DNA from 2 places in the Pseudoalteromonas ruthenica genome. Region 2 is predicted to be linked to the other one. Evidence: riboswitches for the same ligand, from Rfam matches in the RefSeq annotation. Region 2 holds a riboswitch; the other holds the start of a gene.

Region 1 (10,860 bases), 1.5 Mb from region 2:
GTTCCCGCTGCAATCGGCTCCCCCAGTGGGGCTAAATATTCCACCATTCCCCCCATCGGGGCATAATAGGTTTTATAATCGCTGAGCATACAACCATAGCGCGTCATTTCTTTTGGGTAGAAGGGGGCGTCTTGCAACACGCCTTGGTAGTTAAGATAAGTTAAAATGTTGTCGGCATCGTCTTTAGCGGCACTGAGGTCGATACGCTCTTGTGAGCCAAGCTCAACGGTAAATGCTTCCACAGGCACATCAAAAGCACAGTCCAATGCATTGAGCTGAGCCTTAAGTTGCCACCAAGGGCAAAACGCCGCTTCATCTAGGGCACCGTCGAACTCATTGGGTATAAGTAAAACGTTAGCGATATTAAAATACTTAGCGCTAGCACGGGCATATTCAGGACAATACAAATGCTGAGTAGATATCGGTCCGGTGTGTAAATCTAAAACAATATCGGCCTGATGTGCGAGCTGCTGAAGTTGCAAAGCGATGCGCTTACCCGTTGACAGCGTGTGCGCAGGGGCCTCAAGTTGAGCGTCGACACTCGCAATTAGCGCGTGCTGAAATGTATTGCGAATTTCGCCGCTAGACAGGTGCGCGCATTGCTCGGCCATTGTCTTTGGCAACTGGCTATCGTAATGATACATACGATTCCAGTTAACACCGGTAATAGGGTCAAAGCGGCCCAGTGTGAACTCGCCTGATTTTTGGTTGCAACCAATGGGGTTCGCATAGGGGACAAGGGTGATGTCGCCGTTAAGCTCGAGGGTCTGTAACTGCTCCAATAGTTGGTAAATGACAGCATTGCCTTGCACCTCTGCGCCATGCATATTGGCCTGAATATACACGCTTTTACCTGTGCCATTACCCTTTAAACGGTAAACTGGAATGGTTAATGGCAGGCCATTGGCTACCTCACCCACATAAATGTTTTCTTGACTGACAGGGTGCATATTTACCTCAGATAAAAACTGGCCGGTTGTGGCTCACGAACCACGCGCAAAGTGCCGTGTTCAAACACGTATTCACTAGCCAATGAGTGGCACAGAAAAAACGGCATACTCTCGGTGAAGCCATAGGCTCCGGCCTGCATAAACACGAGCCAATCATGTTCATCAATATCCTCAGGCAGCGAGTGTTGTCCTAGGCTATCCAGCGCCGTACACAAAGGTCCATGGATACGATAGTTTACCTGTTCGGCTGTACTTCGGCGTAATAACTGCGCGGGGAAGTTTTGCCCTGCTACAGCGGGGCGTAAAAGGTGGTTAATACCACCTGCGACGATCAGTTGGCGCTCGCCATAATTTGTTTTTTGTTCAATGACGGGGTCTAAATAGTAACCACATTGTGCGACGGCGTAACGGCCCAACTCCATCCACAACTCTTTTACGCCGCTTTGCCGCTTAATATCGCGCAGTGCGCCGAGCACATCCTGCCACTTTAGCGGGCTGCTTTCGCTGTCATAAGGAACGCCTAAGCCGCCACCTAAATCCAGTACTTGCATGGCAAAACCAAGGCGTTCACAGAGTGCTTGTAATGGCGCTAACATGCTTTGCCATAGGTGAAGCAGCTGGGCCGCATCAAGCATGTTGCCCCACTGAAAAATATGGAGGCCAATGCAATTCAGCGCAGGGTAGTCGGCTAAGTAGAGCCCTTGCCACTGCTCTGGCGCTAAGCCAAACGGAGTCAGGGTATTGCCACCGAGCGGATTGCGCTCACCCTCTGGCCAGCGCAACTGCACTCTGAGCAACACATCCACTTCAATACCTTGGTTATACGCCAGCTCATTAAGCCAGCGAACTTGATTGATACTCTCCAACACAAAGGTACGTACCCCAGCGTCTAAGAATTCGCCTAACTGCTGGCGCGATTTTGCCGGCCCGGTGTTGAGGATGCGTTGTGCACCAACAGATTGTGAAAGCACCTGATTGAGCTCACCGCTGCTGGCGACATCAAAGTCAAAGCCAGCGGCTGCCAGAGTCTCGACAACCGCAGATAAAGGATTCGCTTTTACCGCATACCATAACTTCACCACATCTTGCGCCATCAGCTCATCAAGGTGCTTACGTAGACTGTCAAGATCGTAGACAAAGCAAGGTTCTTGGCGCTCCTGAGTGAGGGTATCAAAAGCGTTTAACAATGCGCCAGAGACAGGCATTAGCGTAATACCTCTTCTAACTCCAGCGATGCATCGCTGTGCTGATCGCGATATTTTACGATAAGCGCACAGCTCATACTGAGCCCTTGTTCGCGTCCCCAAGTGCTAGAGCTTGGGCGCGAGCCAGGTATAACGATGGCGTTGGCCGGAATCGCTTCGCCCTTATCGAGTTGTCGCTCGTTAACGCAGTCATATACTGGGATAGTGGCGCTTAAACGTACACCAGGGGCGAGTACCGCACCTTGGCGAACCACCACCCCTTCGACAATGACACAGCCTGCGCCGATAAAGGCATCATCTTCAATCACTACAGGGTTAGCGCCAATTGGCTCGAGCACGCCACCTAGTTGCACAGCGGCGCTAAGGTGAACGTTTTTGCCCACTTGCGCACATGATCCCACCAAGGCATGACTGTCGACCATAGTTCCACTATCGATGAAGGCACCAATATTGACATATGCAGGTGGCATGATAATGGTGCCAGGGGCAACGTAAGCACCTCGACGCACAGCACTACCGCCAGGCACCATGCGAACATTATCTTGGGCGCTAAAACCGCGAGGAGCTAGATTGTGCTTATCAACAAAGCCGCCCGCAAACTCGGTGTTATTGCCATTTTTGAAGGCTTCGAGAATGCCTTTTTTTACGTCCACATTGGCGTGCCATTGGCCGTGTTCGTCTTGTGTTGCGGCGCGTACGTGGCCGCTTTCGAGGTCATTTAGTAAGTCTAACCAACTCATAACTGAGGTACCTTGTTAACTAATTTTATCAATGTGCCCACGCAACAATGCGTTCATGGGCATTAAGAAGTGGTTGTGTGTCATTAAGCTCAAGGTGGCTTAATGGTGGTCGTAACACCGGGCTGTTGAGGCGTTCAAGAGCATGCAAAAGGCACTTAACGGGCACTGGATTGGCTGCACTGAACAGCGCATCAATTGCACTGCGCCAGGTTACAAAGGCATTGACGCTTTGCCCTTGAAGGCATTGTTGTACCAGATGCTGTGTCTGCTGTGGCCAGACGTTGGCGGCCACAGATACAAGGCCCGCTGCACCGGCCTGAGCAAAATAAGGCATCAGCGCGTCGTCGCCACTGAAAATTGCTAACTCAGGCGCGGCTTCGCGGTAAGCCTCAAATTGTGCAATATCACCGCTGGCTTCTTTAAGTGCCCAGCACAGTGGGTGCTGTTGTAGCTGTGCTAAGACCGTAGGGGGAATACTAACTGCAGCGCGTCCGGGCACGTTGTACAACATGCACGGCTTTTTGCTGGCATCCAGTAGTGCCGAGTACCAATGTAGCTGCCCCTGAACACCCGGTTTAGCATATAAGGGCGCTCCCAGAAGGTAGGCGTCTATGGGGTGTTGGTTACAAAAACTAAGCCATTGTAGTTGCTGGCTAAGGTTAAAACCGCCCACGCCAACCATCAGTGGCACACGCAAGGTGAGCGCAGTAACGTGACGAACCACGGCTTGTTGCTCATCTATACTGAGAGCCAGAGCTTCACCAGTAGAGCCAAGAATAAGAATGCCGTTTCCCGCTTGCTCTTGCTCGCGCACAAGTAGGGTTAAGGTGTTAAAATCAATACTGCCGTCAGCATGCATCGGAGTGATCAATGCTGTCCAGACAATGGTATCTGCTAAAGAATGAGTTGTAGTCATCTCTCACGAACTTAGTGCGAGTTCGATTGAATTAGGAAGGGGTTGCCCGCCTCGCATCGAACTGGTTAAATTCGAAGAGCGAATGGGCTTAAAACACAGAGCCAAATGGGCCCAGCGTTACTAAGACCAGAAGCTCTCCACCAAAAACATAGCGCTGAGCGCTAATGGTGACAGTCGCTGGGATTCAACCCATGCGCCCGAGACAGTAAGTAGCAAACTTTACTGGTCTCTCGGCGTACATTCCCCTCGTTATGGTGCTTTGGAGTTTGCTCTCCTTCCCATAACTACCTGAATGACGCTCCTCTTCTAGCCCTTGCGACCACAGCACATGTGGCCGACTCAATAAGGGTGCCTTTTTATTCAATCACTTTATGCTTAACGCTGTCAACGCTAAAGCGAGAACAAATTTTACAAAGGCTGATTTTGTGTCAGTATTAAGGGGTTATTGCAAAGGCCCCTCTTATGCAACGTCTTACCAAACACTTACAAAAACGTTATTTCTGGGCAGCCAGTGTGCTTGTTGTTGTCATACTTAGCTCTACATTTTATGTGATGAAAAGTATCAATATGCAGCGAAATGACGCGAAAGTAATAAACATTGCAGGTATGCAGCGGATGCTTTCGCAGAAGATTGCATTGCATAAATTGGCCGTCAATGACCGTGCTGTAAGTTTTGAGCAGCAGCAACTCGCTCGTGCCACTATGCGCTTTTACAATAACCATGAGTTTTTATTAGGCTCAGAGTTGGTGCAGCAAAGCCCTCAGGTGCTGGCGCTTTATCACCAGCAGGGTTTGGATGGTCGGGTGCGCCAGTATGTGCAGTTAGCGAGTCGCAGCGATGCACCTTTAAGTGCTTTTCAGGGTCAAAAACTACTGTCGTTATTGCAGGACTTAGATGCTGTTGTCACCGTATTAGAGTCAAAATCTAAGCAAAAAATAGAACATTTACAGCTTGTTATTCCCCTTTTAACGCTGGCAGCCATTGCTACTATTTTATGTGAGTGGTGGCTCATCTTTAATCCTTTGACACGTCGAGTGTCAGCTATTCTTTATCGGCTTCGTTACCAACGGCGTCAAGCCGCGCATGCGCATCGGGTAAAATCTGACTTCTTAGCTAATATGAGTCATGAGCTAATGACGCCAATTACGGGGATTATTGGCCTATTGGACTCTCATACTGCGGCTGGTCGCGAAGAACAGCAAACGGCATTGGGCTGCGCCCGACATTTGCAAGCGCTAGTGCAAGAAATGTTGGAATTACAGAAGCTTAAGTCGGGAGCGTTTACTACTTTAGTGACCGAGCAGTCATTAAAGCAAACGGTGAGAGCAATATTGGCGCCTTGGCAGCTTAAGTCTGAAACCCTGCAGCGATTGAGTGTCGAGGGTGAAGATAGCCTACCTGTTCAAGCACAAACTGATCATCTGCATTTAATCCAAGCAGTTAATCAGCTATTGAGCAACGCCTTTATACATACGCGCGCTGCGGTGCATGTGCAATTTGAATACCATGAACCATCTGGGCTGCTGAGTGTTGTCGTTAAAGATAACGGCGATGGCATTGCTACTGCTGATATTGAGGCTGCTCGGCAACATGCTGTGTATTACAACACCGAGCAGGTACAGCACTTTCAGGGCGTGAAATTAGGTCTCAGCCTCGTGTATGCGTTGGCTCAAGAGGTGGGTGGAAGCCTTACGATTCGTAGTACCACAACAGGCACTGAGGCCAAGCTAACTTGGCCCGTACTTACTATCGACAAAGCCCGGTTAGAGCCAAGCAGCCAGCATGGCGATATTCTGATTGTTGAAGATAACCCAATAAATCAGTTAGTGCTTGCTAAACAAGCTCAGCAAATAGGCTTTAACACCACCATTGTTGATGATGGTGAGCAAGCACTCAATAAATTACTAGAACATCACTATCAATGTGTATTAATGGATTTAAATATGCCAAACAAAGACGGCATAAGTACCATTATTGAGATTCGTGAGCGCTTAGCGCTCAGCGTGCCTATTTTTTTGGTGACTGCCAGTCAAGATGAGCATCGTATCGCGCAGAGTATCACTGTCGGCGCCAATGCCGTACTTAACAAGCCGGTCAATACTCAGCAGTTGAGCGCGTTATTGAAAAAACACGTTATTGAGAGGGCTGCCTTTTCGTAACCGTGAATCCTTGTTCGCGCAGTAGGTTAACGAGCCCATTTTTTTCCGGTAAATGGAGCGCACCTACGGCGATAAACAGTGACTGCTGCTGCATTGGCTGGTTAAGTTGTGCGACCCAGTTTTGATTACGCTCAATAAGTAAAATATGCTCGTTAAGTTGGCCGAATTCAGAGTCATCAAAAGCGTCGTGGTAGTACTGCCTCAGTATGTCAGTATCTCCCTGCTTCCACGCGCTGATCAATCGAGCAAAATAGTGGTCGAGGTCTTTGAGTTGGCGAAAAGTATCGTTGACCATTTCATCAGCGTAATTATCTAAGGCGCTGAACATTTCTAGTTGCTGCTCTAGCGACTCGAGCTCCATTATCGGCTTACCTATTGCGTTTGCCTTAGCTAACACTTGCTTGTCGATTCCGTTTTGCTCTGAATAGCCTGCATTTTGATACTCGATTTGCACCATAGTGAGTAAAACGGCCCAAGGCTTTAAGCCCGAGAACATGGCTATATTAATACTCTTTTGTGCAAAGTAGTCACTGAGGCGTTGATAATTTTTACTGCTCAGTTCAGTTTCTAGCGTGCGGCCGTTACGCAGCATCATTAGCGGCATGGAGCGTTGTTGAATTTGCATAGGTGAGAGCGCGCTAATATCTACTTCAACGACCACTTTATCACTGCGGCTAATTGCTTGCTCAACATAAGAGGGGAGGCCTTTCATTGCTTCATCACCAACATGCACAGTGCCAAACAAATAGGAAGTAACGCCATTTTTCTCCACTTGCCACAGTGCCGGAGTGGTGTTTGCGAGGCAGAGCTGAGTGAAAAATGCAAAACAAATGTACAGCAGTGACCAGAAGGTTTTTTTCATAATGGTATCCAGAGGTAGTTGTTTTTAGCCAGTGTAACTGAGTTCGGTAATTTAGCCTATTGGCTGACCATTTTTACTAAAAATATTCAGCTGTTACAGCACACTATGTTAAATACGTTTTAATGTCGCAATGAAAAAGTTGGAATTATTTTTCTCTTAACTGACTTTTTGGGTTTTTTTATGTGATTAGTGTCGTCATTTTTAGTTGTTTCGCATTGTTTTTATGGTTGACTTAGGAGGGCTGCCAAGGTACTAATAGAAAAAGAGCGCAGAAATGCGGTAACAAATTTAAAAAAGCGAAGCGAAAAGTACATGTTGAATATGCAACTTAGCCTAGTCCTAGTGATTAACGTCGTGGTGATTATTATTACCACGGGGGCTTTGTAGTGCGTTAAAAAAGTAATTTCGCAAAGAAGCCCCCCGCACTGAAAAGTTCGGGGGGCTTCTTCGTTTATGGGCCAACACATTGAGGAATGAGGAAAAATGACTGGCGCAGAATTAGTGATCGACATATTAGCCAAAGAGGGCATAAACGAGGTATTTGGTTACCCTGGTGGGGCCATCATGCCCATTTACGATGCCCTTTATGAATCTCCAGTCACTCATTACTTAACTCGCCATGAGCAAGGAGCTGGCTTCGCCGCTGTGGGTTATGCACGCAGTAGTGGCAAACTGGGTGTGTGCATGGCCACTAGTGGCCCGGGAGCCACAAACCTGATCACCGCCCTTGCCGATGCCATGATGGACTCCGTGCCGTTACTAGCCATTACTGGGCAGGTACCCACAGCGGCAATCGGCTCGGATGCATTCCAAGAGGTTGACGTCTTGGGAATGTCTCTTTCATGCACTAAGCATAGTTTTATGGTTGAGCGCAGTGAAGATTTAGCGCATACCCTGCAACAAGCCATCCACTTAGCTCAAAGTGGTCGCCCAGGCCCTGTGCTTGTTGATATTCCAAAAGATATTCAAATGAATGAGGCGCATTACCAGCCTTGGCTAGCCGAATCAGAGCCGACGTCGCAACCTTGCCAGCAACAAGTTCAATTGGCTAATCAGTTGCTAAGCGAAGCTCAGCGGCCAGTGGCCTATATCGGTGGTGGGGTTCAAAGTGCTGGAGCCCAGCAACAACTCATGCAGTTTCTATACAAGACCAATATGCCAGCGGTGCAAACACTTAAGGCGTTAGGCAGCGTCACACCGGATTATCCACTTAATTTAGGCATGTTAGGTATGCATGGCACTAAGGCCGCTAACTTGGCGGTACAAGAATGTGACCTGCTGTTGTGTATTGGTGCCCGTTTTGACGATCGCGTGACCGGCAATCTGACTAAGTTCGCGGCGAACGCGAAAGTTGTGCACCTTGATATCGATGCTGCTGAAGTAGGCAAGCGAAAGCCTACAGATGCGTCGCTGGTGGCGGATTTAAAAATATCACTGCCGCAATTGCAATGTTTTGTCAGCGAGCCGCAGTGGTGTAACTATGTTGAGGAGCTAAACCAAGAGCATGCGTGGCGCTACGACTACCCCGGTGAAACCGTGTATGCACCAGCTTTACTTAATCAACTGTCGCAGCAGCTAAGTGCCGATGCAGTGGTATGTTGTGACGTTGGTCAGCACCAAATGTGGGTCGCGCAGCACATGCAATTTAGCCACCCGAGCAACCACTTAAGTAGCGGCGGTGCCGGGACCATGGGGTTTGGTTTACCTGCTGCCATTGGCGCGAAAATCGCCCGCCCCGAAGATACCGTGGTGGTGGTCTCTGGTGATGGCTCCATCATGATGAATATTCAAGAGCTGGCCACCATCCGCCGTAACAATTTAGATATTAAAATCGTGGTTATTGATAACCAAAGGTTGGGTATGGTGCGCCAATGGCAGCAGCTATTTTTCGCTGAACGCTACAGTGAAACGACCCTTTCTGACAATCCAGATTTTGTCGCTTTAGCGCGCGTTTTTGGCATCGCAGGGCGCTGTATCACTTCCCAGGAGCAAGTACAAGCTGCGCTTAGCGAGTTGCATAGCATTGACGGCCCGTATTTGCTGCATGTGTGTATTGATGATGCCGATAACGTCTGGCCATTGGTACCGCCAGGTGCCGCGAACGATCAAATGCTGACGCAAACAAACCAACAGGGGCAACCATGAAACATCGCTTAACCTTACATCTTGCCAATCAAACCGTCGCCGTTGAACGCTTTTTACGAGTTGCTCGCCATCGTGGTTTCAAGCTAACGGCGTTGGAATTAGCCAGCAGTGAAGAGCATTATGCTATCAATATGACTGTCGACAGCGACAAACCCATCTATCTTTTAACGCAACAACTGAATAAGCTGGTAGATGTGCAAAGCGTGACTTTGCAACAACTACAACAACAAGCGATTTAGCGCTGCGACCAGCAAGGCGCACAGCAACACGGATTTATAAGAAGGTATTAACACATGACACAAACATCCGAATTAATCTGGCACAACGGCGAGATGATCCCTTACCAGCAAGCCACCACGCACGTATTAAGCCATGCCTTACATTATGGTAGCTCGGTATTTGAGGGGATCCGTGCCTATGACACCGCTAATGGGCCGGCTATTTTTCGTTTAACTGACCATATGAAGCGGCTTTTTGATTCAGCAAAAATCTACCGCATGGAAATCCCATTTTCACTGGAAGAGTTAAATCAGGCGTGTAAAGAAGCGGTGAAACAAAATGGCTTCAGTGATGCTTATCTGCGCCCGTTTGCCTTTTTAGGTCACGTTGGCTTGGGGTTAAACCCCAAATCACACCTAGCCGATGTCACCGTAGCGGCTATGGAATGGGGCGCCTATCTCGGTGAGGACAGTCTCGCTCAAGGCGTTGATGTATGTATCTCTTCATGGAACCGCCTGGCGCCTAATACCATGCCCACGGCGGCAAAAGCGGGCGGCAACTATTTGTCTTCGCAGCTTATATCTGGTGAAGCCAAGCGTAACGGCTATGTTGAAGGCATTGCCTTAGACACCAATGGGTGTTTGAGTGAAGGAGCAGGCGAAAACCTCTTTGTGATTAAAAATGGTGTGCTATACACGCCACCGACCACCGCCTGTATTTTACCTGGCCTGACTCGCGACACCATTATGACGCTTGCCAAAGAGCGCGGCTATGAAGTGCGTGAAGAGTCAATTGCCCGTGAGGCATTGTACCTTGCCGACGAATTCTTTATGACCGGTACGGCCGCCGAGGTCGTTCCGGTGCGCAGTGTCGACCAAATTCAGGTCGGCGAAGGCCAGCGTGGCGCTATCACCGAAGAGCTGCAAACCGCCTATTTTGATTTGGTCAAAGGGCGCAGTGAAGACCCGCGCGGCTGGCTAGAGTACGTAAACGACTAACGACGAGGTGCCACTAGCACCACCATTTTGGGAATGAGGTAAGTCAAGGCAGCCACGGCTGTACTTGCAAATATATAGAGGTAAACATGGCAAAACTGCGTAGCGCAACAACCACCGAAGGACGCAAAAGAGCAGGGGCTCGGGCGCTTTGGCGAGCGACCGGCATGAACGACAGCGATTTTAAAAAACCGATTATCGCGGTGGTTAATTCATACACTCAGTTCGTGCCGGGGCACGTGCATTTGAACCAGCTCAGCGAGCTAATGGCACACACCATTCGTGATGCCGGTGGGGTGCCACGTGAATTTAATACCATCGCCATTGATGACGGTATCGCCATGGGTCACGGCGGCATGCTGTATTCTCTGCCGTCACGAGACCTCATTGCCGATTCGGTGGAGTATATGGTTAATGCTCACTGTGCCGATGCCATGGTATGTATCTCTAACTGTGACAAAATCACCCCAGGGATGATGTTAGCCGCGTTGCGATTAAATATTCCGGTGATCTTCGTTTCTGGCGGGCCGATGGAGGCGGGCAAAACTCGCCTTGCGGATATCGACATTAAATTAGATTTGGTTGATGCCATGGTCAAAGGCGCCGACCCTAGTGTCAGCGATGAAGACTCAGAACAAGTAGAGCGCTCTGCGTGTCCAACCTGCGGC
Region 2 (10,860 bases):
GATGCGTAAAAAAGACGTGAATAAAAAAATCATCGACTATATTCGTGAAATTGAATACGACACCTTACTGTTCTTTGTTGGTGTGTTGCTGTTGGTCGGCGCGCTAAAAGAGGTTGGGGTGCTGGCGCAATTTACCCACTTGTATGAAGTATTGGCACCGAATCAAGCCAACTACTTGATGGGCATACTCTCAGCAGCGGTGGATAATGTGCCACTGACCGCAGCGTTATTAAAAGCAGATATTCACATGCAAACCCGCGACTGGCTCGCGTTTACCTATGCCACCGGCGTGGGTGGGTCGATGCTAGTTATCGGCTCGGCCGCAGGTATCATTGCCATGAGTAAGGTGCGTGACCTTACCTTTATGAGCTATCTGCGCAATACGGTGTACTTATTAATTGCTTATTCAGTGGGCTACAGCGGAGCCTACATGATGGGTGCGTTTGTTTAAGTACTGCAAAGTGGTATATCATTGACAGCATGAGGGCCATTATTTTGGCCCTCATAATGCACACATATAGGCATGGATTGCGATTACACGGTAAAAAGGATTGGCGCCAATTTTTTAGTTATTAGCAGTGATGTGCACCTTGGTTCTTAGAACTGGTCGTTGATCGCTGCAAAACATTTCCTTTCTCTGTAAGCTTCGCTTTTTATATCGGTGTTTAATTAGCTGCATCTATGTATTAAGAGGTCATATGACGTTAGAAGTAATACAGAATCCAGAACAAGACTTACTCGACTTTATTGCTCAGCAAATCAGCCAATATAATTGGGCCCATTGGCAAAATGTAGAACGTAAACCTTTAGCGGTTAGCTGGCGCGATGATCAAGGCGAAGTAAAAGCCGGTGCCAGTGGCCGCACCTTTGGTCATTGGTTGCTATTGGATTATCTTTGGGTGAGTGACACATTGCGTGGGCAAGGCATCGGCTCACAGTGTCTCACTGCCATAGAACAAGCCGCAAAGGCGCGCGGGTGCACGTATGTGCTGCTCGATACCTTGGATTTTCAGGCGCAACCGTTTTATGAGCGTCATGGCTATGAAACACAATGGGTGCAACAGCAATATCCGCTTGACGGCAAAAAATACTTTATGAGCAAACAGCTTCATGAGTAAGCCGAGACGGTACTTAAAAAGAACAAGGAGGTTAGTTTTGGCGGCATTACTGTTTGGTTTTATATTCGCGTTTCTAGTGCCCGAGCCGGTGACCATTCCCGTGCATGGGGCAAGTAGCGCTGATTGGCATCAAGATACCTTTTGGTATGAACCTTGGGGAAGCTCTGGGGTGCATAAAGGGGTAGATATTTTTGCCAATAAAGGCACTGACGTGGTGGCCGCTTCACATCACTTGGTGATTTATCGTGGACAGTGGCCCAAGGGCGGCAATGTGATGATTGCCCTCGGACCAAAATGGCGATTACACTATTATGCTCATCTAGACAGCTTCAGTGATAGCGAACGTCGTTGGTTTAGTGGCGGTGAGCAAATAGGCAGTGTTGGCACCAGCGGCAATGCCCAAGGTAAAGCCGCTCATTTACACTACTCATTGGTGACTTTAATTCCTTACTTTTGGCTTATTGATAGCGCCCCCCAAGGCGTCAAGAAAGCCTTCTACCTCAACCCTATAACTTATTTCGACAACTAACGGAGCAACGGATGCGATTAGTATTACTGGCTTTGGCGTTTATTTTACTGCTATGCAGTTGCGCAGAACCCGTCCCTGCACAAAAGCGCGATTATGTCGGGCACTGGCAAAGTCCCAGCATGAGTCTATTGATTCTTGAAGATGGCACAGTCGCCTATAAACGCTATAAAAACGGGGGCTCCACCTCAGTGGAAGGGCCGCTGCAATCATTTGAGGGTGACGACTTCAGTGTTGGCATTGGTTTTTTCAGCACCACCTTCATCGTCAACGAGCCACCCAACAACAACGACGGTCAATGGACTATGGTCGTTGACAATGAACGGCTAATAAAACAGCCGTCTGCCTACAGCCATTAAATTCAGTTTTCATCAAACAAGGAAGACCCCAGTGAGTCAACTTACCCGCAAAAAGCAATTTGCCACGCGTGCGGTGATCACCCGCGCTTTATACACCGGTGCATTGTTTATCTATGTACTGTTTTTTATTAATTTTATGATGGAGCAGAGCTTTTGGGCGCAAGCGATATCGGTGTTGATATTTAGTTTTATGCTCAGTGCCCAGTATCAATGGAGCATCGAGCCCATACGCTGTAGTGCCATATTTGTTGAGCATGGGGTACTGAACTTACTTGATACGCCGATAAAGCTCGCTGATGTCAAAGAGGTCATTTACTGCCAGCACCAGCGTTATGAACATATTGTTCGTTTTCGCTATCACAATAGAACTTTTCAAGACTTTGAGCTCTCCTCGAGTGACCTGATAGCCGATTTACAGCTTTATCATTTTTTAGTGGCCCAAGGTTTGGTGGTGCGCATGACTGAAGACAGTAGTCAGTTTTCTTAGATATTGGCGAGCACTCACTATTAGCTTATCTCATGACGATTTTATTCACAGGAAAGGTAACTTTATTTTTCACACAATATCGAGCATTTATTCTTTATAAGCAAATTTTTATAAATTGATTGTTGCGTAATTAAGGAATTATAACGTTGGCTTTTTAATGAAAAAGAGGTGTTCAGATTTATTTATTGTTGATAGGTTAATAGTGGTTTGATTGAAAAATAATCAACTTAGTTTCTGTTTATATAAATGATAAGTTTATGTAGCATTTTTGTTTCCAAACTATTGTTAAGGAAATAGAAATGAGACAAAAAATTTTATCAGCCTGTGTGTTGGCGTTGCTCTTTTTCGTGGCCAATAATGTATTGGCATCTAGCTCACAAATAAAAGTAACAGACTACAATACCTTCTATGATACCCAAGTAAACAGTGTAAATTGCGGAGGGTATTGGGACGAGCGATTAGTGAGAGTCTGTGATTATAGAACCGAGTTAGTAGACGTTTCTTACAAACGTTGTCACTACAGGCTTACAGCATCGGCTCCTAATAGCGATGCGCCAGAGTGGGAAACTCGCGTTGTATTATCAACACAAAGTTGCCCAGCAAACTGGACAATTGCCGGACCTTCTGGCCAGGCTCCCGGTGGCGTATATATGCATCAACACAACTCCTATTTCACTCAACAAGAAGAGCAAACCGTCGAATATAATTGTCGTATGGAAACGCGAACTGTTTGGGTGCCAGTTGATGGTGAGCATTGCCCCATACAACCCTAATTAGATTCCATAATCGGCAATACACAGGCTGGCTGCGGCCAACTTGTGTATCCAAGCAATCATTCACCGCCAGAACACCTCCAGTGAAGTGTGATATTGACTTCTAGCCGTCTGCTAGGTACATTGCTGATTCACTTCGGTCTCAGGATCGAATGTGTCGCAGAAGAGGTGCGATAGCTAGGTAGTAAACGTGAGGCCGACGACAGCCTTTGATCGTTTATGAGGGAGACTATCGCCGAGGAAGTGCATTGTGCGTCGCAATGGCTTTCGGTTCTTGAGGCTGAATCCTCGGAACTGTCACCTGTAGGGGTGGAGGGCTTCTGGCAATGGACATTCTTACCTTTTTAGTCTTGCCAAGTTCTCCTGATTGTATTTGAAAAATAACTCGTTTTTCATCTCGGAGAGAAAATGAATCAGGAATATTCTGTCGCCAAGTTTGGCGGTACTTCAGTGGCCGATCATGGTGCTATGAGTCGGTGTGCACAAATCATCGCTGCTAATAACAATGTGCGTGTGGTTGTTGTTAGCGCCAGTGCCGGGGTCACCAATCACCTGGTAGCGTTATGCCAAAGTGCATTAACGCCACAGCAGCGCCAAGCGCACATCGATGGGGTGATCGCCATCCAGCTTAATATTCTCGAGTATGTCAGCCTTGATGCCGATTTAGCCCACGGCTTTGATGTCACCTTGAACGCCTTTCGAAGCAGCGCTGAGCAAGCGCCACAATCGAGCGCTCACAGCGATGAGCTACTGAGTTTTGGCGAGCGCTTCTCCTCTTATTTGTTTACTCAGGTATTACGGGAACACGGCGTGGCGGCAACGCGCTTTGATGTGCGTTCGGTGCTCAAAACAGATAGTCAGTTTGGCAAAGCCCAGCCCAATATTAAAGCAACAGCGCAGCAAGCCCATGCCCAATTGCTGCCGTTGCTTAAAGATCAAGTGGTTGTCACTCAGGGCTTTATGGGCAGTGATGACTATGGCGATACCACCACCTTAGGGCGCGGGGGGTCGGATTACAGCGCGGCCTTATTAGCTGAGGCGATTGGCGCCAACAGCGTATATATTTGGACCGATGTGGTCGGTATTTTCAGCACCGATCCCAGAGTCTGTACCAAAGCCGCACCCATTGCCCACTTAAGCTTTGACGAAGCCGCCGAAATGGCAACCTTTGGCGCTAAAGTCTTACACCCGGCGACCATTTTACCCGCTGCACGCAGTGGTATTAGTGTGTTTGTCGGCTCCAGTCGCGAACCACAAGGAGGCGGGACGTGGATACAAAAAACGCCACAAGGAGACACTTTAGCTGGAGTTCGCGCAGTGACTCAGCGTAAAAACCAAATTCTCTTGACCCTGAAAAGCCCGGAAATGCTATTAGCGAGCGGCTTTTTAGCGCGGGTGTTCACTATTTTGAGTGAGCATAAAATTTCGGTTGATTTGGTCACAACTTCGGAGATAAGTGTCGCATTGACCCTCGATAATGCCCCGAATGCCAGTCGTCCGGAGCTTGATCAGCAAGCCCTCGAGCGTTTAAGCGAGTTTTGCCATGTGTCAGTTGAGAATAACCTCACATTGGTGGCGTTAATTGGCTCGGAGATTGTGCTGCGTCAGAGCGAGTTGAATTTAATGCAGGTGCTCAGTGAGTTTGATATTCGCCTTATTTGTCACGGCGCATCGAAACATAACCTGTGCTTCTTGGTTGAGCAAAGCCAGTCTGATGCGGTGGTGCAAACTATTCATCAACGGCTGCTGGAAGGTTAACAGTAAGCACCGGGCGCTGCGTATCGGTGATAAGACTGATATCAAAGTGCCCGGCAAATAGCTCCTGACAATACACTTGGCCATCAAGGGCGGCGATAAGCTCCAAAATGGGCTGGCCTAACAAGGTGGCAATGGGTTGCTTAGTCGCTTTTGCGTAGGCTTCTTTTAACGTCCAGACCCGGAAAAAGGTCTCAACATCGCGGTCAATATCTCTTGTCTCGGCCTCGGGATAATAGTGCGCTGCCAGCTTTTCAAAGGCGCGTGCGTTATCGACTTTCTCAATATCTACGCCTAATAAGGCTGTGCCGCGCGTCATTGCTACGGCAATGTGGCCATGAGCGTGGCTGATGACCACCCGCGCATCGAGAGGATGACCATCAATGCTCAGTATCAGCTGCGCCTGGTCAACGTCAAATTCACTGCACCAGGCAGCAAGAGGGTAATCGCGATACTGAGGGTACAGCTGTCGCGCCAGCTGTTTTATGGCCCAGCGTGTGGCGCGATATTCCTGCTGCGCCTGCGTCTTTTTACGTTTTGCTAAGACCGTTTGCTCTGTGCGGTGCAAATGTGAGTCATCTAATTCACTGTGCGCTTTTGCACAATAAAGCAACACTACGTCGCTGTGCTTGGCATGTTGCTCGGTATCGGTCGGTAAAGGTGAAAAGCGATAGGCTGGGTTTAGCATCAAGGACATTCCGATAAGCGTGGCTATGACTACTTTAATACGGGTAATTATGATTTAATAGCGGCAAAACAATAACAGATATCCCTGCGAATGACGAATAAGCGTGACGGTTTCCAAAGCCGTATAGGTTTTGTACTAGCGGCAGCTGGTGCAGCAGTAGGCCTAGGTAATATTTGGGGTTTTCCAACTCAAGCAGCGAATCACGGTGGCGGTGCTTTTTTACTGGTGTATTTCATTGTCATCTTTGCCTTGGCACTACCGGCACTGTTCACTGAGCTGTACTTGGGCTACGCCGCTCAAGCCAACCCGGTACAAGCACTTAAACGTGCTTGGCAACCAAAAGCGGCAAAAATAGGGGCAGGGGCTGGTTATATCGGTTTAGCCGGGGCCATTGTCATGCTGAGCTTTTATTCTATCGTGGCAGGATGGATGTTGGCCCACGCTTTAGCACCGCTGTGCGAGATGCTGGGAATGAATGACGCTGCCGCATTTTTAAGTGGTGACTCTCTCGCCCGTAACCTTATTTTCACGCCGCTGATGTTGGTGTTAACCGCAAGCATTATTTTAAAAGGGGTTAAATCAGGGATTGAAGCCTGGTCGCGGCGATTAATGCCGTTGCTTTTGGTGCTGTTAGTTGGCTTGATTTTCTATATCGGCTCGTTACCCGGCGCCGGTGAAGGCTTTAGTAATTACCTGCAACCTGACTTTACTAAGGTGTGGGACCCAGATTTAATCATCGCCGCCATGGGACAAGCGTTTTTCTCATTGTCGCTGGGGGTAGGGTGCATGATGATCTACGGCTCTTACTTAAAACCTGGAGCGAACATCGGCAAGCTGACCCTGAGTGTGGCCGCCCTTGATACATCGGTGGCGTTTTTGGCCGGTCTGCTTATTGTGCCCGCGATTTTTGTCGCCAGCCACAATGGCGTGGAAGTATTCCAAAACGGCAAACTCATTGGCGAAGGGCAACTGATCTTTGCGGTGCTCCCGCAATTGTTTAATACCATGGGCAGCATGGGGCTGGTGATTGCTTTGGCCTTTTTCGTTCTCATGTCGATTGCTTCGCTGACCTCGACCATTTCTTCGACCGAGATTCCGGTGGCGTTTTTGGTGGAAAATCATGGTATCGGCCGTAAAGCAGCCACTTGGCTGGTTAGCGCTGTGGTGATGTTGGCATCGCTCACCATAGTATTTAACTTCGATTGGCTGTTTGGCTTAGTGATCCAAGTATTTACTCAGTACCAGTTGCCTTTGATGGGATTGTTCTACTTTCTTACCCTCGGTTGGGTGTGGCGCCGTGGTAATCAATTAGCGCAATCTGACAAGATGAGTATTGTGGCGCTGCGCTGGTATATACGCCTAGTATGTCCGGTGCTAATGACCGCCGTGTTTATTAATGTGGCGCTGAAATAGCCGGCGCCACTTAGTGTTTTAAGGAGCGCAAACGCGATTGGTTAGCGCTTCACCCTTGGCGTATTGCAGTAAATTATCAAAGGTGGTTTGCACGATTTGCTGCAACGCTTCTTCGGTGAAAAATCCCTGATGCCCAGTGATCAACACATTTTGGAAGGTGAGCAGGCGGGCGAAGACATCATCTTGAAGAATCTCCTCTGAGCGGTCTTTAAAAAACAATTCCGACTCTTGTTCGTACACGTCTAAACCCAAATACCCAAGCTGACCGCTTTTTAGCGCATTGATACAGGCTTTGGTATCGAGCAGGGCGCCGCGCCCGGTGTTAATCAACATAGCGCCGCGTTTCATGTGGCGCAGTGCGTCGCTGTTTATAATATGGTGGGTTTGCTCGGTTAAGGGGCAATGCAAGCTAATAATATCGCTTTGCGCTAATAATGTGGCTTTATCAACCAGGGTAAAGTCGCCTTCAGGTTTTGCTGGGTCGACCACCAGTACTTTGGCGCCAAAACCATTCAGTATACGGCACAGCGCCAGCCCTATTTTACCGCACCCGATAAGCCCCACGGTTTTGCCGTGTAAGTTAAAACCTAGCAGGCCGTTGAGGTCGAAGTTATCCTCACGCACACGGTTATAGGCTTTGTGGGTTTTACGCGATAGGGTCAAGATCAGGGCGAGACAATGCTCTGCCACAGCCTCTGGGCTGTAGGCGGGCACCCGCGCAACCTCAATACCTAAGCGTGCGGCGTGGTCTAAATCAACGTTGTTAAAACCTGCACAGCGCAGTAAAACCAGCTTAATACCTAGCTCGTTGAGCTTATCGAGCACCTGTTTGTTGACCACGTCATTTACAAATACGCACACGCTGTCGCACCCTTGCGCCAGCGAGGCAGTGAGCTCATTAAGCTGAGCATCGAAGAAATGGATCTCAACGTTATCTGGACAATGTTCGCTGAATGCGTGTTGCTCATACCTTTGCGAGCTGAATAGGGCTAATTTCATCAAGTTGACTCTCTATTACCGCACGAAGGGTATCGGGTTTGGTCCGAGGTGCGTAGCGGTTCACCAGTTGGCCCTGAGAGTTTATTAGAAATTTAGTGAAATTCCATTTTATTGCCCGGTTTTGTGCAATGCCCCGAGTGTGTTCTTTTAAATAATTAAACAGCGGGTGGGCGTCAGGACCGTTGACCATTACCTTACTAAACAATGGAAAGCTAACATTAAATGTGCTGGTGCAAAAGGCTTTTATATCCTCATTTGAGCCTTGCTCATGGCGGCCAAATTGATTGCAAGGAAATCCCAATACCACTAAGCCCCGCTGTTGGTAGTCGCTAAAAACACGCTCCAACGCACTATATTGATTACTAAAGTTACAGGTACTGGCGGTGTTTACAATGAGTGCAACGCGTCCTTGTAACTGTTTAAATGAATAGGGCGTGCCATCGATGAGGGTGGCATTGAAATGGTAAATACTATCCATTGTGAGCTCCATAACTCAAAACAAGGCGTTTTTGTACGATGCCTTTGTTATACTTTTTTGCGTTTTCTCGAGGCTATCAGGCAAATAGGTCAAAATTATGTCAAAAATGTGTACCTTTATCGGTTTAGGCGTTATGGGCTACCCCATGGCCGGGCACCTGCAACAAGCAGGGTTTGATGTGTGCGTATACAACCGTACAGCGTCAAAGTCGCAGCAGTGGGTAGAGCAATATGGCGGGCGCAGTGCTGCAACGCCAGAACAAGCGGCCCAAGGCGCAGACTTTGTGTTTGTATGTGTTGGCAATGACGATGATGTGCGCAGCGTGATTTATGGTGAGCATGGGGCGCTGGCGGGTATGCACGAGGGCGCCTTGCTTGTCGATCACACCACCACCTCCGCCGAGCTTGCCAGGGAGTTGGGTGATGCCGCTAAAGCCCAAGGTATTGCCTTTATTGATGCGCCGGTCTCTGGTGGCCAGGCGGGCGCCGAAAATGGCGTACTAACCGTGATGTGTGGCGGGAGCAATGCGGCTTTTGCCAAGGTGCAGCCAGTGATGGCAGCCTACAGTCGCTTTAGCCAATTACAAGGTGATATCGGCAGCGGCCAGCTCTGTAAAATGGTAAATCAGATTTGTATTGCCGGTGTGGTACAGGGCCTGGCAGAAGGTTTACATTTTGCGAAAAAAGCCGGGCTCGATGGCGACAAGGTGGTAGAGACCATCGCCAAGGGGGCAGCCGGGTCTTGGCAAATGGAAAATCGCCATCAAACCATGTGGCAAGGAGAGTATGAGTTTGGTTTTGCCGTTGATTGGATGCGCAAAGACCTAGGTATTGCTCTTGATGAGGCACGCAATAACGGTGCTAGCCTAGGTCTTACGGCATTGGTGGATCAATACTACAGTGACGTACAAGCTATGGGCGGTGGCCGTTTTGATACCTCCAGCTTACTGGCGCGGCTGGAAAAGCTAAACCCCAGTAAGTAGCGGTATACGCCCACAAGCTAAAGGCTTTGGGCGTAGTGGTATAGGGCTTTGAGCACCGCCATATTGCGCTCATTGCCTTCATTCTCGTGCACTAGGTTTTCTAGGCTGAGCATGAAGTCTTGCGCGCCAATAGAGGGGCTGTCCTCGCCATTCATCAGCTTGTTTTGACAGTACTTGCGCCACGAGTCAAGCTCGCCGGGGGTCAGCGTTTCCGGCCAATTACGGGCGCGATAACGAAACAGCAAGGTGGTGAATTTATCATCTTCAAAGTCTATGTCTAAACCGGCGAGCTGCATGGGCTCAGTGGCGCGAATAATATCAAACTTGGCCTTATCACTGTTGCTGATAAAACCACTATAAAGTTGATAGTCGGGGTTGCCGGTATCAGCAAAATGGCGCGTGTCGTTAAACACTTCGGCGACCTTATCGCGTAGCTCCGGGTGGGCCTTTAGTACCTTTAAGTGGGCTAAACATTGTTCGCGATCGATACCCAAACGTTCGGCATTCTCTGGCAACAAGGTTTTCGCGGGGGCAAGAATAGGGCATTTATTCACATGCACCAGTTTTAAGCCAATCGGCGCTTGTCCAGGGGGGAGTTCATCATGACGGGTATAGAGGTATTCCCGTAATTGCTCGACACTTAAATCCAAAAGCGGTTGCGGGTTTTGGGTTAAGTTAAAGCACACCACCGCGTTTTTATTACTGGGATGAAAGCTCATTGGCGCAATCCAAGTCGTGCAGCCTTGGCTTGCAGGAATACGCGAAGAGGTATGCACCAGCGGCGTCATGTTATAAACATCCACCAAATCAAGCAGCGCTTTTTTATGGCGCAAAGAGAAAAAGAAGTGATACAGCTTGGGCTGCGTGTCTTTAATCAGTTTTGCCAGCGCAATTGTGGCTTTTACATCGCTCAGGGCATCGTGGGCATCGGCGTGCTCAATGCCATTGGCTTTGGTAAGGTCTTCAAGGCGGAAGCTGACGCTGCCATCTTCCTTTTGCGGCCAGTTAATACCTTGCGGGCGCAGGGCATAACAGGCACGTACTAAATCAATAATATCCCAACGGCTATTGCCATTTTGCCATTCACGAGCGTAAGGGTCATAAAAATTACGGTATAAAGTGTAGCGGCTAACCTCATCATCAAAACGAATACTGTTGTAACCAGCCACACAGGTATTCGGGCGGGCGAATTCGTCATGAATTTTAGCGATAAACTCTGCTTCATTAAGACCATGACGCAGCGCATGCTGCGGCGTGATACCCGTGACTAAACAGGCCTCGG

What was found. Region 2 has a riboswitch for lysine ahead of lysC (lysine-sensitive aspartokinase 3). Riboswitches for the same ligand answer to the same signal wherever they lie in the genome.
Region 1: linked by a shared signal. The riboswitch ahead of dapA (4-hydroxy-tetrahydrodipicolinate synthase) and the one ahead of lysC (lysine-sensitive aspartokinase 3) in region 2 are both predicted to bind lysine.

The regions. Positions count from the first base shown of each region.
Region 1 covers NZ_CP023396.1:2,454,419-2,465,278, reverse strand. The annotation lists gene PRUTH_RS11465 (succinylglutamate desuccinylase/aspartoacylase family protein) at 1-950, opposite strand, end outside; gene PRUTH_RS11460 (PLP-dependent decarboxylase) at 953-2,155, opposite strand; gene PRUTH_RS11455 (2,3,4,5-tetrahydropyridine-2,6-dicarboxylate N-succinyltransferase) at 2,155-2,895, opposite strand; gene dapA (4-hydroxy-tetrahydrodipicolinate synthase) at 2,924-3,811, opposite strand; lysine riboswitch at 3,934-4,125, opposite strand; gene PRUTH_RS11445 (response regulator) at 4,274-5,971, shown strand; gene PRUTH_RS11440 (TraB/GumN family protein) at 5,946-6,833, opposite strand; gene ilvG (acetolactate synthase 2 catalytic subunit) at 7,317-8,978, shown strand; gene ilvM (acetolactate synthase 2 small subunit) at 8,975-9,217, shown strand; gene PRUTH_RS11425 (branched-chain amino acid transaminase) at 9,272-10,195, shown strand; gene ilvD (dihydroxy-acid dehydratase) at 10,282-10,860, shown strand, end outside.
Region 2 covers NZ_CP023396.1:932,135-942,994, forward strand. The annotation lists gene nhaD (sodium:proton antiporter NhaD) at 1-451, shown strand, start outside; gene PRUTH_RS04440 (GNAT family N-acetyltransferase) at 699-1,118, shown strand; gene PRUTH_RS04445 (M23 family metallopeptidase) at 1,111-1,647, shown strand; gene PRUTH_RS04450 (hypothetical protein) at 1,659-2,003, shown strand; gene PRUTH_RS04455 (hypothetical protein) at 2,035-2,490, shown strand; gene PRUTH_RS04460 (hypothetical protein) at 2,790-3,263, shown strand; lysine riboswitch at 3,419-3,591, shown strand; gene lysC (lysine-sensitive aspartokinase 3) at 3,672-5,021, shown strand; gene PRUTH_RS04470 (4'-phosphopantetheinyl transferase family protein) at 4,993-5,706, opposite strand; gene PRUTH_RS04475 (sodium-dependent transporter) at 5,797-7,119, shown strand; gene PRUTH_RS04480 (2-hydroxyacid dehydrogenase) at 7,138-8,118, opposite strand; gene PRUTH_RS04485 (glutathione peroxidase) at 8,084-8,596, opposite strand; gene PRUTH_RS04490 (NAD(P)-dependent oxidoreductase) at 8,694-9,578, shown strand; gene sbcB (exodeoxyribonuclease I) at 9,596-10,860, opposite strand, start outside.